DNA from 2 places in the Ruania zhangjianzhongii genome. Region 2 is predicted to be linked to the other one. Evidence: predicted binding sites of a transcription regulator. Region 2 holds the regulator's gene; the other holds the start of a gene.

Region 1 (7,572 bases), 150 kb from region 2:
TCGCGTTCACTGTGGTGATCGGTATGGGCTACACCTGGGAGTCCGCGCTGGCCGCAGTGTTCATCTCCGGCGTGCTGTTCGTGGTGCTCAGCGTGGTGGGCGCCCGGCGCGCGATCGTCCAGGCGCTGCCGATGACCCTGAAGCTGGCGATCACCGCCGGGATCGGGGCGTTCCTGGCATTCCTCGGGATGAAGAACGCCGAGATCATCGTCGCCGATGAAGCGACCTTCCTCGCCCTGGGCGATATGCGCTCGGCCCCGGTATGGCTCGCCCTGCTCGGTCTGATGCTCACCGCCGTACTGATGAAGCTGAAGGTGACCGGGGCGATCCTCTGGGGCATCCTCGCCGCCACCGCCGTGGCGATCATCTCCGGTGCCGCGGTGTACAGCGGAGAGGAAGGCCTGGTCCCGTTCCAAGGCTTCAGCGACGGCGTCGTCGGTCTGCCGATGTGGCCCTCCGACCTGGCCTTCCAACTCGACTTCGCGGGTCTGATGAACGGCGAGAGCCTGGTCGTCGGGATGGTCACCGTGGTGCTGACCTTCTTCGTGGTGGACTTCTTCGACGCCACCGGCACGCTGACTGGTCTGGCGCAGCGGGCCGGATATCTCGATGAGCACGGAAACATGCCCCGGGCCAAGACGGTGTTCTCGATGGACGGTCTGGCCGCGATCACCGGAGCCATGCTCGGGACGTCCACCACCACCGCGTACGTGGAGTCGGCTGCGGGGGTGGAAGAAGGTGGCCGCACCGGGATGACCGCGGTGACCACCGGCGTGCTGTTCCTGGCAGCGATGTTCTTCTGGCCGCTGATCGGTGCCGTGCCCAGCGCGGCGACCGCACCGGCGCTGATCCTGGTGGGTGCCCTGATGATGGGCGGAGTGAAGGACGTGGAGTGGGGGGACATCGGCGAGTCGCTGCCGGCGTTCCTCACCGTGGTGGCGATGCCGTTCACGTTCTCCATCGCCAACGGCGTCTCCCTGGGCATCATCAGCTACGCCGTGATCAAGCTGTTCAGCGGGAAGGCGAAGCAGGCCAGCTGGTTGCTCTATCTGCTCGCCGCCCTGTTGCTGGCGCGCTATATCTGGTTGTCCTAGCCAGATCGGGCGCAGGTACCGGCGACGGTGCTCTTCCGGCCCTTGTGCTCAGCTACGGCCATCGGCTTTGATGAGCGCACACAGAGGAGCATCGATGGCTAAGAAGCCGTTCGTCCCGCCTCACCCGGTCGTCACCGTCGCCTGGCGGGTGCATCGCGCGAACGCACGCCGTGGACCCGGGCGGGGTCTATGGCGACCCGGCCAACGCAATGCCTAGGGCGCGCTGACGCTGACGACGCTCGGCCACCGGTCCGGGCTGCAGCGCGAGGTCATCGTGGCGTACCTGCTCGATGGCGACCGGCTGCACACGCTGGCGATGAACGGATGAACGGATGAACGGATGGGCGGAGGGGCACCCGGCCTGGTGGCGGAACCTGCAGGCGGACCCCCGAGGCACGGTCGTGCTCTCCGACGGCTCTAGCCACGCGGTCCTCGCCCATCGTGCCGACGGCGAGGAGCGCCAGCCACTGTGGGACCGGTGGCTCGAGGTCAATCCTGGGCTGGATCAGCTGGCCGCTGTGCGCCACACCCCTACCGACGTCGTCGTCCTCACCCGGCAATGAAGAGGTGTCCGGCAGGCCGGACCCAGGGAAGACCACCGGCGGGCCAGAGCCAGCGGAGGCGCCGGCTCTGGCCTGGTCGATCAGACCTGATCGAGGCGCCGCAACAGGGCACCCTCGCGCAGCGCCCACGGGCAGATCTCCACGATCGGCACCTGCAGGGCTCGCAGGGTCGCCAGCGCCACCACCGCTCCAGCGACGATCTGGTAGGTACGCTCGGCGGTCACCCCAGGTAACTCCATCCGCTGCTCGGCGGGGATCTTCGCCAGCCGGGGCACCCAGTCGGCGAGCAGCGAGGTACTCATCTGCCAGCGCTCGCCGGGCCCGATCCCGTCCACGCTCATCCCGGCCAGCCGGGCCAGTGACCGGAACGTCTTCGAGGTGGCCACCACGTGGTCCGGCGCGGGGCAGCTGCTGACCCGCTGCACCAGCGGTTCGAGCGCAGTGCTCACATGCTCTCGCAACGCGGCAAGCTCACCCGGTTCCGGCGGATCGTGCGGAAGGAAGGCACGGGTGAGGCGGCCGGCACCGAGCGGTACCGACTCGGCGACGTCCGGGATCTCGTCCACACCGGTGGCCACCTCCAGCGACCCGCCACCGATGTCCAGGACCAGCAGCCGACCGGCACCCCAGCCGTACCAGCGGCGGGCGGCGAGGTAGGTCAGCGCCGCCTCGTCGGCACCGCCGAGCACCTGCAGATCGCCATCCATTCGAGCGTCGATCTCGGCGAGGATCTCCTCACCATTGGCCGCCTCCCGAATCGCGGAGGTGACCATCACCAGTGTCTCGTCCACCCCGCGGGCTCGCGCCAGGTCCAGCAACTTGTCCACTGCCGCGAGCAGCAGGTCCCTGCCTTCGGCGCTGATCACCTCCTCCTCGGTGAGGTAACGCATCAGCCGCATGGTGAACCGCTCGTCCACCTGCGGTTCCGGTCGCGCACCTCGCTGCACGTCGAAGACGAGCAGGTGCACCGTGTTCGAGCCAATGTCCAGAACTGCCAGCCGCATCCCGACATCGTAGGTGGCACGGCACGCGACCTGAGTCAGCTAGCCAGCCTCGACCAGCCCGGCACAGCGCGCAACTACCACAGCGGGTGCCGCTACGTCAGCGCGGAGCGCTGTAGTGCTGCTCCGGACGAGCACCGACCGGGCCGGCCGACGGACCGAGGCGAGCTGCGCCGTCGCCGGCGGGAAGGAGGCGGCGACCTACCAGCACGGCCACCACCACGGCGGCCAGGCCGAGCACCAGCAGCACGGGGCCAGCGGTAAGTCCGGCGATCTCCCGCATCCGGGTCACCTGGACCACCTGCTGGTAGTCCGCCGCATCCGGCGCACTCGCGAAGGTGAAGTCGGAGGTGATCTGCTCGGCCGGATCGTCGAACACGTGGTCGATCACGGTCAGGTAGTCGCCGGCGGCCGCGAGCTGGTCCCAGGTGGGACTGGTCTGCAGGCTCTCGTCGACCGGTCCGGCGTACCGCAGCTCGCCGGGCTCGCTCGTTCCGGTCGGATCGCTGTGCCGGACCTGACCGTCGGCGAGCACGTAGGTGGACACGTGCTGGGTCACCTCGGCCGCAGCAGAGATTCGCATCGGGTAGATCAGCGAGCTAGCGGGGAAACTGAGGTGCACCGGCTGGACCTCGCCGTTCAGCGTGCCCTCCTCGGCAACCATCCGGATCGCCACGAAGTACCAGCCCTCGGTGATGTACGGGGTGAGCGCATCCGCCAGCGGGTCGCTCATCACGTACTCGTGCTCGCGTAGCCAGTCGGTGAGTCCGTCGGCATCGGTGGCTGACAGCACGCTGGCCTCCAGCGGGCCGAGCGGCACCGTGTCCAGCACCTCGACCCCGCCGGTCGGCTCGGCCGCCCCGGCCCCGTCGGCCGGTCCGATGTCCTCCCACTGCGGCCACCAGGTGAACGTGTCCTCCACGCGTGGCGCAGCCATCTCGGCCAGCTCGTCGAAGAAGGACGTCTCCGCCAACTGCACCTCGGGCTCGCTGGGGGTCGGGATGATGACCGCGGCATCATCGGCGTCGGTGATCATGTCCAGCTGCATCACGATGTCCTCGGTGCTGCCGTCCCACGCGAGCGCGGCAACCTCCCGGTCCACGGTCAGCGCTTCACCCTCGGCAGAGACGGCACCACCACACGCGCAGGCCTGCGCCGGCTCGGCCACCAGCACGCCACCGAGCGCGAGCATGATCACCGAACCCGCCATCGCGAGGGCGCGCCGCAGCCGCCGAAACTCTCCCATGAGCGCCACCGTATGCGAGCCCGGAGCGTGAAAACGGGCTTGATATCGGATCGATATCCGGCGGCGGCAGATCGTGATCATTCCGTTGTCCCACGCGCACAACCCCCACACAGGAATACCCAGTGGGGGTATAGTGGATGACGATCAGACGTCACCCAGGAGGATCGATGACCACCCAGGAAACGCTGGAGGCCCAACCTCCGCACGGCTACACCCCGGACAAAGAGGCGTACCTGAAGCGGATGCGCCGGATCGAGGGGCAGGTGCGCGGGATCGCCCGGATGGTCGACGAGGACGTCTACTGCATCGACGTACTCACCCAGATCTCCGCCGTCACCAAAGCATTGCAGGCGGTAGGGCTCGGCCTGCTCGAGGACCACCTCAGCCATTGCGTGATCGACGCCGCCCGCACCTCCCCCGAAGCCGGCGAGGAGAAGGTGAAAGAAGCATCGGCCGCCATCGCCCGGCTGGTCCGGTCCTGACCGGACCGGACTGGACCGCACGGTCTGTACCCGCACGCCAGGAACAACGAGGAGATATCTGTGACCACCACTGTGATCGACGTCGAGGGCATGACCTGCGGCAACTGCGTCAACCACGTCACCGAGGAGCTGACCGGCCTGGACGGCGTCAGCGCGGTAGACGTGGACCTGCACGCCGGGGGCGTCTCCCCGGTGACCGTGACCTCGGCTGCCGCCCTGGACGAGTCGGCGGTGCGCGAGGCGGTCGACGAAGCGGGGTACGCGGTCACCGCGATCCGCTGAGCGGCGGCGACTGAGCGGCGGCAGAGCCGCGACGCCTCAGCGGCGGCGGCTGACCGACGCCAGCTTGCCGTGGCGCCGAAATCGCGATGCCCCGGGTGCCTCATCGGCACCCGGGGCATCGGCTTCGGTCGTGCAGGTCAGGCGGCGACCGCCGCTGCATCCTCACTGTTCTCGTTCTCGACGGCGGTCTCCCGCTCCTGGTCGGCGACGGTCACCGCGGACGCCTCGGCGGTCTGCACCGCGATCTTGCGCGGCTTGGCCGCTTCTGCCACCGGGATGCGCAGGGTGAGCACGCCGTGGGCGTAGGACGCGCTGATCGCATCGACGTCCAGGCCGTCGTTCAGGGTGAGCTGGCGGCGGTAGCCACCGGCCGGCCGCTCCTGGGCGAGCCACCGGCGGCCCTCGGGTCGATCGATGGTGCGCTCGGCCTGGACAGTCAGCACGTTGCCGTCCACGTCCAGGTCGATGGTCTCCGGGGCCACACCGGGAAGGTCGATGTCCACCACGAACTCATCGCCTGCACGGTAGAGGTCCATCGGCATCCAGCGCGGGCCGCGGCTGCCGGCAAAGGTACCGGTCAGTCGGTCCAGCTCACGGAACGGGTCAAAGGTCAGAGCCATGGGAACTCCTCGGGTCGGTTCTGGATAGGTTCTCGCCCGGTACAACGGCGGAACCCGTAGGTACATTCCCGAGAGTTGAGTCTGGTTCGCTCAAGGTGAACGAACGAGCCGGTTCTTAGTAGGTGGAGGAGCCGATGGTTCCCAGCACTACGACTGTGAAGTCGTCGGGCTGATCGAGCCGCGCTGATCTATCGGTCCAGCCCAGGCCCGGCCGCTCCAGCGCGCCCGGCTGCCCTCCGACCCCCACGGTGCTGTCGTCCCACCCTGCCTCGGAATCCACTTGGCGCCTCGGAATCCGGGTGGAACTGGATTCCGAGGGTGTCAGTGGATTCCGAGGCGCAAGACCGGGCCAGGACCGAGCCGGGGGCCGGGGCGAGTGGGGCAGTGGGGTCGGAGGCGGCCACGAGGAATGGGGACGCCGGGCCCGGTGCGATATAACGAGATGTGACCAGCCCCGACCCACCCCTGGAGAAGTCCAGATCGCGGCGCCTGACCGCCGAGATCTGGATCGTGATAGGGCTCTCCCTCGGCCAGTCCGGTGTGTACGCGGTGGTCGCCATCATCGCCGCACTCACTCGCGGGCCGCTCGGCGAGCAGAGCACCGCGCTGAACGCCTCGCAGTCCCCGCGCCCGTATCTGGACCTGACCTATCAGATCCTGTCCATCACCTTCGCGCTGGTGCCGGTCGCCCTCGCGCTCTACCTGCTCTCCGACCGGGGCCGCAGCCCCTGGCGGCGAATCGGCTTGGACGCCCGGCGCCCGGGGAGGGACGTGGCCTGGGGCGTGGGCCTGGGTGCGCTGATCGGTATCCCCGGCCTCGGGTTGTACGTGGCCGGCCGCGCGCTGGGCATCACGGTCGCGGTGCAGGCCTCCGCGCTGGACCCGTACTGGTGGACCGTGCCGGTGCTGCTCCTCGCCGCCCTGAAGAACGGGCTGCTGGAGGAGGTCGTGGTGGTCGGCTACCTGGTGGAACGGCTGCAGGAGAAGCGGTGGGGACCGGTCGCGATCGTCGCGCTCTCGGCGTTCATCCGCGGCTCCTACCACCTCTACCAGGGCTGGGGGCCGTTCGCGGCGAACATGCTGATGGGCGTCATCTTCGCGACCTTCTACCTGTCCCGTTGGGGCCGACGCCGAGTGATGCCACTGGTAATCGCGCACACGCTGCTGGATGTCGCGGCCTTCGTCGGCTACCAGCTGCTCCCCGAGGACTGGCTGACCGCCATCGGCGTGACCTCCTCGGCTGGGCTGTGACTCCCGTCACCGACTGACCACACCTCGCCCGTCGCGGCGGTGTGCGGCGAGTCACGTCGCATACCATCGTGGCCATGGCTGAGGGGACCGCCCAGGAACCGCCCGCGCGCGGCCGGTTCCGCACGATCACGGTGCTGGACATTCCCCTGGTCCGGGTCCGGCGACCGATCGACCTGGTGATGATGCTCGCCACGGTCGCCGGAATCGTGGCCGTGCTGGTGCTCTCCGTGTTCGCCTACCGCACCACCACAGCGGTCACCCAGGACGTGCAGTCGGTGTTCGCCCAGGTGCTGCGCAACATCCTGCTGGTGCCGATCAACGCGATCGAGGGTTTCCTCACCCTCATCCTGCCGATCGTGGTGATCGCCGAACAGCTCTTCCGCCGGCAGGTGCGCGCGGTGATCGACGCGGTGGCAGCAGCCCTGGCGGCCATCCTGATCACCAGTGCGGCGGTCTGGCTGCTGCACAGCCTTGCCCCGGAGGCGATGCTGCGGGCCCTCCGGCTGCACGAGGGCACCGACCTGGTCATGACGATCACCCCGATGGTGGCCGGACTGGCGGCGTTCCTCACCGGTACCGGCACCCGGGACGAGCGTCGCCTGGTGGGGATCTCCTGGAATCTGCTCTGGGTAGTGCTGGTGGTCTCGGTGATCGCCGGTGAGTCCACGCTGGCCGGGGCGATCATCTCGGTGCTGATCGGCCGGGCCGTGGGGCTGGGCATGCGATACGCCTCGGGGGTGCTCAGCCGCCGGGCGCACGGGCAGGTGCTGGTGGAGGGTATCCGCCGCGCCGGCGTGGACGCGGTGAGCGTGATCCGCATCGGCGACTCCACGGACGCCGCCAGTCTGCAGAGCGAGTCCGTGACGGCCACCAACCCGATCGGGTACGTCGCGCCCAGCGGCTCGCGGGCTCCGGTCGACGACGGCGCAGCCCCCTCGGGTGCACCCCTCACCTCGGCAGGTGGGCCGGCTGGGGTGACCCCACCCGGCCACGGTGAAGTCGCCCCACACGGCCCGGGTGAAGCGGCCCCACG
Region 2 (7,572 bases):
CATGCGCATCTGAGCAAGTTCGCCGACGGCGCTCGCTGACCGGCGCTGCTCCGTTGAGGTGGGCGCGAGCCTCAGCAGGTCAGGTCCTCTCGCTCGGGTTCGTAGGTGCCGTCAGCCGAGCTGCACGGCCACGGTGACCTTGCCGGCGTCGTCCCGGTGGGCGACGGCGTGCCCGGGGCGGTCCACCCCGCCCAGACGCAGCAGGATCGGCCCACCCGCACCGAGGAAATTGCGCCACCACCGCTTCTTCTCCGGCAGCTGCACGCCGATCGTGATGGTGTCCTTGGCGCGGGAGTACCCGACCGGGATGCTGAAGGTGCGCCCAGTTCGGCGGCCGGTGTAGGTGACGACGGTCATCCACCGGCCGGTCAACCGCCCCCAGCGAGGAGAAGCCACGAGCGGGCGGACGGCTGCATTCACCACCTGGGCCGCGCGTTGGAGGCGGTTCTTCGGCGGCGTACCGGGAGGTTGTGCGGAGCTCGTCACGTCCGCGACTTTACCCGCGTCCTGGTCCGGTACCGAGCAGAGTTTCGCTACGCTGCGTCGGCTCGTCGTACGGCGAACCTCGGAATCGTATCCGCCCTATTATGTCAGTCGGTGCGACCAGTATTCGGGTCCTCGGCGTTCGTGGTGATGGTCACGACTTCGTCCTTCATCGTCGAGGAAGTTCGTGGCCTCGCGGAGTTCCTTGCGGGCATCCTCGTGTTCGCGCCAGCCGTAGTTCACTTGTGGCGGGCGGCAAGCTCGGTGCGGATCTGAGCGAGGCTGTCAGGTCCGTCAACGAGGGCAGCGGTTCCGTTGACCACCTCGGCCACCCGGCGGTCGAGAACCTCGTCCCAGGCGGCGTCGATCTCGAGGTTCCGGAGAATCCGGCGAGTGGGTGACACCTGCAAGACTGAGGTGGTGGCACATGGCGGGAGTCTCCACGTGGTCGCCGCTGGACTCCTGCGGCGCGGTGGCCGTGGTCTCTTGCTGCATCGTGTGTCGACTCGGGCTTGGTATCCGGACTGCTGGGACCTCCCCGGCGGTCACGTCCAGGACGGCGAGTCGCCCGACGCCGCCTTGTGTCGTGAACTTCGCGAAGAACTCGGAGTTGGTGCCGTCATCGAAGGGGCGCCTTTCACACAGGTGCGCGGCAGAGACTTCAGGATGGACATTTGGGTCGTCGACACGTGGGTTGGGGAGCCGGCCAACGTGGAGCCGACCGAGCATGACGCCTTGGCCTGGCTCAACCATGAGGAGATGACGGCGCTCCGACTCGCCGACGCACGCCTGCCGGCGATCTTCGAGGCGGCGCTGCGCTGACCACCCCCATGCCGGACGGGCCGTTACGGTGTCGGTTTGCCGCGCCCGGTGCGTCAAACCCACACCACAGTCGAGGAGCGACGCGCGAGCCCCCATCAGCTCTCCGGAACGCCCCCGGTGGGTGTCCTCGCATCCCATGGTGCAACGCACCGCCACGATGGGTGCTGACCTGCGCACTCGCTCAGCGGCGGTGCCCGCTTGGTTTGGTGCCCAGGGAATACCTCGGCACCCCCCGTAGTTGAGCCTCATAGACTCAAGTTCTCGCCCCTCGATTTGGCAGATCCGGATCCGAGCGCGCAGACTTGAGTGCGGCAGACTCATCCAGACCCAGTGTCGTCGATTCCCGGCGGCGCGGAAGGAGCTACAGACATGGCACGAGCAGTCGGAATCGACCTGGGCACCACGAACTCCGTGGTCGCCGTTCTGGAAGGTGGCGAGCCCACCGTCATCGCGAACGCCGAGGGCGCTCGCACCACCCCGTCGGTGGTGGCGTTCAGCAAGACCGGCGAGGTGCTCGTCGGTGAGGTGGCCAAGCGTCAGGCCGTCACCAACGTCGACCGCACGATCTCCTCGGTGAAGCGGCACATGGGCACCGACTGGAGCTCGGAGATCGACGACAAGAAGTACACCGCGCAGGAGATCTCCGCGCGCATCCTCGGCAAGCTGAAGAAGGACGCCGAGGCCTACCTCGGCGAGCCGGTCACCGACGCGGTGATCACCGTGCCCGCCTACTTCAACGACGCCGAGCGTCAGGCCACCAAGGACGCCGGGCAGATCGCCGGCCTCGAGGTCTCCCGGATCATCAACGAGCCGACCGCGGCGGCCCTGGCCTACGGCCTGGAGAAGGGCAAGGAGGACGAGCTCATCCTGGTCTTCGACCTCGGTGGCGGTACCTTCGACGTCTCCCTGCTCGAGGTCGGCAAGGACGAGGACGAGTTCTCCACCATCCAGGTGCGGGCTACCAACGGTGACAACCGTCTCGGTGGTGACGACTGGGACCAGCGGGTCGTCGACTGGCTGGTCACCCAGGTGAAGAACGCCAACGGGGTGGACCTGTCCAAGGACAAGATCGCCGTCCAGCGTCTGCGTGAGGCCGCCGAACAGGCGAAGAAGGAGCTGTCCTCCGCGACGTCGACGAACATCTCCCTGCAGTACCTGTCCATGTCCGAGAACGGCCCGATTCACCTCGACGAGCGCCTCACCCGCGCCCAGTTCGAGCAGATGACCTCGGACCTGCTGGACCGCACCAAGACCCCGTTCCACAACGTGATCAAGGACGCCGGGATCGCCATCGCGGACATCGACCACGTGGTGCTCGTCGGTGGCTCCACCCGGATGCCCGCCGTCACCGAGGTGGTCAAGGAACTGACCGGCGGCCGGGACCCGAACAAGGGTGTGAACCCGGACGAGGTCGTGTCCGTCGGCGCCGCGCTGCAGGCCGGTGTGCTGAAGGGTGAGCGCACCGACGTGCTGCTCATCGACGTCACCCCGCTGTCCCTGGGTATCGAGACCAAGGGTGGCGTGATGACCAAGCTCATCGAGCGGAACACCGCCATCCCGACCAAGCGCAGCGAGGTGTTCTCCACCGCCGAGGACAACCAGCCGAGCGTGCTCATCCAGGTGTTCCAGGGTGAGCGGGAGTTCGCCCGTGACAACAAGCCGTTGGGCACCTTCGAGCTCACCGGGATCGCCCCGGCCCCGCGCGGGATGCCTCAGGTCGAGGTCACCTTCGACATCGACGCCAACGGCATCGTGCACGTCTCCGCCAAGGACCGTGGCACCGGCCAGGAGCAGTCGATGACGATCACCGGCGGCTCCGCCCTGGGCAAGGAAGAGATCGACCGGATGGTCAAGGAGGCCGAGGCGCACGCCGCCGAGGACGCCCAGCGCCGCGAGGAGCAGGACACCCGCAACTCGGCGGAACAGCTGGCCTACTCCACCGAGAAGCTCCTCACCGACAACGCCGAGAAGCTGCCCGAGGACGTCGCCACCGAGGTGCGCGACGCCGTCGAGAAGGTGAAGACTGCGCTGGCCGGCGAGGACATCGAGGCGGTCAAGACCGCTCAGGCCGAGCTCGGTGAGGCGAGCCAGAAGATCGGCCAGGCGCTGTACTCCCAGCAGGACGCGCCTGCCGAGGGCGCCGATGGCCAGGAGGCCCCGGCGGCCGACGCCCCGGCCGAGGACGACGACATCGTGGACGCCGAGATCGTGGACGAGGATGAGAAGAAGTGACCGAGCCCGACGAGCAGCCGGTGATTCGCGACAAGCGTCGCCTCGATCCCACCACCGGCGAGTTGCGCACTCCTGAGGAGGTGGCCGCCGAGGAGGCGGTCACCGCCTCGGAGCCGGCCGTCGACGGCGGAGCTCACCCTGCTCCGGACGCTCCCGCGGGTGCGGGGTCTGGGCAGCAGGACGCTCCTGCCGACGAGGATCCGGTGGCCGCGGCGAAGGCCGAGGCCGCGGATCTGCAGGACCAGCTCGCCCGGGCGAAGGCCGACCTGTACAACCTGGACCAGCGGTTCAACAACTTCGTCAAGCGGTCCCGTGCCGAGGCACTCGCCGAGCGTGGGCGCGGTGCGGAGGATGTGGTCGAGGCACTCGTCCCGGTGCTCGACGACATCCACCATGCCCGTGAGCACGATGGGCTCTCCGGCCCGCTCGGTGCGATGGCGGAGAAGTTCGAAGAGACGCTGGTCTCGAGGTTCAAAGTGGAGCGCTACGGCACCGCCGGGGACGAGTTCGACCCGAACGTGCACGAAGCGCTGATGCACAACCAGAGCGAGGACGCGGCGACCGAGACCGTCTCCCAGGTGCTCCAGCCGGGGTACCGGGTGGGCGAGAAGGTGGTGCGTCCGGCCCGAGTGGCAGTGACCGGCCCACAGTGAGAGCAGGGAGGGCAACGATGATCGGAGGAGGTGTGGCGCGATGAGCGGACAGGACTGGCTGGAGAAGGACTTCTACGCGACGCTGGGCGTGTCCAAGGACGCCGACGCCGCCGCGATCAAGAAGGCCTACCGCAAGCTCGCACGCACCTGGCACCCGGACCAGAACCCCGGGGACGCCAAGGCCGAGCAAAAGTTCAAGGAGATCGGTGAGGCCTACGCGGTGCTCTCCGACGACGAGCAGCGCAAGCAGTACGACGCGCTGCGCGCTATGGCCGGAGGTGGACCGCGGTTCGCCTCCGGCCCGGGCGGCGCCACCGGCGCGAACGGGTTCGAGGACCTGTTCGGCGGGATGTTCGGTGCCGGCGGCACCGGGGCACCTGGTGGTCCCGGCGGACCGCGGGTGCGCTACTCCACCGGGGGTTCGATGCCCGGTGGCGGCGGTTTCGAGGACATCCTCGGTGGCCTGTTCGGCGGTGGCGGTGGCGGGGGTGGCCGTGCCGGGTTCCAGGCGCCGACCAAGGGCGGAGACATCACCACCTCCGCCTCGCTACCGTTCCGCTCCGCAGTGGAGGGTGCGACCGTGACCCTCACCTTGGACGGCACCCGGTCGATGACTGTGCGGATCCCGGCCGGCGTGCACGACGGGCAGAAGATCCGTCTGCGCGGCAAGGGACAGCCCAGCCCGAGCGGTGGGGAGCCGGGCGACCTGGTGGTCACCGTGCAGGTAGAACCGCACCCGGTGTTCGCCCTGGCCGGTCAGAACCTGACCATCACGGTGCCGATCACTTTCCCGGAGGCGGTGCACGGCGCGACGATTGCCGTGCCCACCCTGGACGGCTCGGAGGTCAGGCTCAAGGTGCCGGCCGGCACTCAGTCCGGCACCCGGCTGCGGGCCAAGGGTCGAGGCGTGGCCTCGAAGAAGGGCACCGGGGACCTGATCGTCACCGTGGAGGTGGCCGTCCCGCGGAAGGTGAGCAAGGACGCGGCTGAGGCGCTGACGAAGTTCGCCGAAGCCAGCGACGGCACCGACCCGCGGGCCGGACTGGCCGATGCGGCGAGGGCGTGATGTGCCGTGTCCGGCTATGACGCCCCGGTCTTCCTGATCTCGATCGCCGCGGAGCATGCGGGGATGCACCCGCAGACCCTGCGGACCTATGACCGGCTCGGCCTCGTGGTGCCGCAGCGCACCCGAGGCCGAGGCCGGCGCTACTCCTCCCGCGACGTGGACGTGCTGCGTGAGGTGCAACGGCTCTCTCAGGAGGAGGGCATCAACCTCGCCGGGATCAAGCGAATCCTGCAGCTTGCCGCGGAGAACGAACGGCTCGAGACGGAGAACACCAGGCTGCGGGCCGGCCACGGCACCGGCCGGCGGGTGTTCACCGCGGACACCGCCGGTGATGTGGTCGCGGTGCCGCTCGGTACCCGACTGCGGCGAGCGGAGAGCGCGGGCGCGATGGTGCTCTGGCGCCCTCAGCGCTGATCCGGCCGTGTGGCTGGACGCCGCCGCCCGCTGCCCGTTTCGCGCCGGACCGCGGAGGGTCCACGCGTTGTCCGGGTGGATGCCATTACGCTCCTCGTGATCGACGACGAGAAATGGGGAGATCTTCATGTCCGAGAATCCAACGCCTGCCTCTGCCGGGCACCCTGATCCAGGGGGTCAGGACCAGACCAGTTTCGGTGCGGCCAGTGCAGCGCCCGGCAGCTATGGGCCGCCGCCTGCCGGCCCGCCGACTGGTGGTCCCACGCCGCCTCCGCCGGGCACGCCGTCGTTCGGGGCGGCCTCGGCGGCGCCGCCACCAGCGGGTCCGCCTCCTGGTGCAGGTCACCCGCCACCCGCCGGCCCCGGAGGTTACGGCGGCCCGCCGCCGAGTGGTCCACCCTCGGGTGGGTACGGGGCCGGCAGCTCTGGCGGTTACGGTCCGGGCGGTCCCGGTGGCTACGGCCCCGGCGGCCCGAGCGGACCAGGTGGACCGCCGCCCGGTGGCCACTATGGCGGGCACTCGCAGGAGCCGGGTTTCTTCAAGGCGATGTTCGACTTCTCCTTCCGGAGCTTCGTCACGCTCTCGTTCGCGAAGGTGATCTTCATCGTGGCGATCGTGATCGCCGGTCTGTGGTGGCTCTTCGCGATCATCTCCGGTTTCGGGATGGCGAGCATCGGAGATGCCTTCAGCCCCTACGGATCGAGTGGTGGCACGGTGATCTTCGGAGTGATGGCGCTGCTGTTCGGGTGGATTCCACCGGCGATCTTCCTCGTCGTGGTGCGCCTCGGCTTGGAGTTCTCGGTGGCCACGATCCGCACCGCGCAGAACACCTCCCAGCTGGTGGACCGCAGCTGATGCTGTACCTCCGCTCGTGGGACCTCTGAGGGCAAGGGACGTCGCTGTGGCGGTCTGAGGTGTTCTGACTCTGGCGGTCTGAGGGTGCAGCAGGTCGCCGCCGCGGCCTGAGGTGCTCTGACGGTGGCGGCACGAGGCACTCCGCGGGTCCCTCGAATCCCGAATCGGACATCGGATAGGCGAGATCTCATCGGCTTCGTTGTGGGTGACCGGACGGCACATCTGGACACATTGTCCGGGTGGGTGCCGCTACGCTCCTGGTCATCAATGACGAAAGTAGGGGAGATCTCCATGTCCGAGAATCCAACGTCTGCCTCGGCCGGGCGTCCTGGTCCAGGGGGTCAGGGCCAGACCAGTTTCGGTGCGGCCTCTGGCGCTTCCGATAGCTATGGGCCGCCACCAGCCGGTCCGCCGCCCACTCGACCGATGCCGCCTGTGCCGGGCACGCCGTCGTTCGGGGCGGCTTCGGCGGCGCCGCCGCCAGCGGGTCCGCCGCCTGGTGCAGGGAGCCCGCCGCCAGCTGGCCCCGGTGGCTACAGTGGGCCGCCGAGCGGCCCACCCTCGGACGGTGACGGGGGCGGCAGCGCTGGCGGTTATGGCCCGGGCGGCCCCGGTGGCTACGGGCCTGGCGGTCCAGGTGGCGCCGACGGCCCCGGTGGCTATGGCCCCGGCGGCCCCGGCGGGCCACCTCCGGGTGGCCACTATGGCGGACAGTCCCCGGAGCCGGGCTTCTTCAAGGCGATGTTCGACTTCTCCTTCCGCCACTTCATCACTATCTCGTTCGCGAAGGTGATCTTCGTGGTCGCGATCGTGATCGCCTGTCTCGAGTATCTGTTCCTGCTGTTCTACGGGTTCCGGATGGGCGGCAGGGGAATCTTGATGGGGGTGGTCATGCTGCTGTTTGGCTGGATCCCGCCGGCGATCCTCCTGATCATCGTGCGTCTCGGCTTGGAGTTCTCGGTGGCGAACATCCGCACTGCGCAGAACACCTCCCAGATGGTCGGCCGCACCGACGGATAGCGACGTCTGCCTCCCCGCCCCGGCGC

What was found. The regulator HspR, encoded in region 2, represses chaperone genes until heat shock. The targets are predictions, from matches to a motif close to AAGTTGAGTCNNNNNGACTCAACTT.
Region 1: a site for HspR is predicted at 5,361-5,385, ahead of FU260_RS22315 (Hsp20/alpha crystallin family protein). Genes of this name have one in related genera too.

The regions. Positions count from the first base shown of each region.
Region 1 covers NZ_CP042828.1:4,824,879-4,832,450, forward strand. Annotated here, with positions in the region: gene FU260_RS22285 (NCS2 family permease) at 1-1,094, shown strand, start outside; gene FU260_RS22290 (nitroreductase/quinone reductase family protein) at 1,427-1,657, shown strand; gene FU260_RS22295 (Ppx/GppA family phosphatase) at 1,738-2,661, opposite strand; gene FU260_RS22300 (DUF2330 domain-containing protein) at 2,759-3,904, opposite strand; gene FU260_RS22305 (metal-sensitive transcriptional regulator) at 4,072-4,386, shown strand; gene FU260_RS22310 (heavy-metal-associated domain-containing protein) at 4,447-4,668, shown strand; gene FU260_RS22315 (Hsp20/alpha crystallin family protein) at 4,806-5,288, opposite strand; gene FU260_RS22320 (CPBP family intramembrane glutamic endopeptidase) at 5,733-6,539, shown strand; gene FU260_RS22325 (lysylphosphatidylglycerol synthase transmembrane domain-containing protein) at 6,614-7,572, shown strand, end outside.
Region 2 covers NZ_CP042828.1:4,670,474-4,678,045, reverse strand. Annotated here, with positions in the region: gene FU260_RS21620 (DUF6999 family protein) at 1-39, shown strand, start outside; gene FU260_RS21615 (hypothetical protein) at 112-486, opposite strand; gene FU260_RS21610 (addiction module protein) at 723-887, opposite strand; gene FU260_RS21605 (NUDIX domain-containing protein) at 877-1,305, shown strand; gene dnaK (molecular chaperone DnaK) at 1,675-3,537, shown strand; gene FU260_RS21595 (nucleotide exchange factor GrpE) at 3,534-4,190, shown strand; gene FU260_RS21590 (DnaJ C-terminal domain-containing protein) at 4,231-5,256, shown strand; gene FU260_RS21585 (heat shock protein transcriptional repressor HspR) at 5,263-5,670, shown strand; gene FU260_RS21580 (DUF4282 domain-containing protein) at 6,218-6,526, shown strand; gene FU260_RS24295 (DUF4282 domain-containing protein) at 7,268-7,546, shown strand.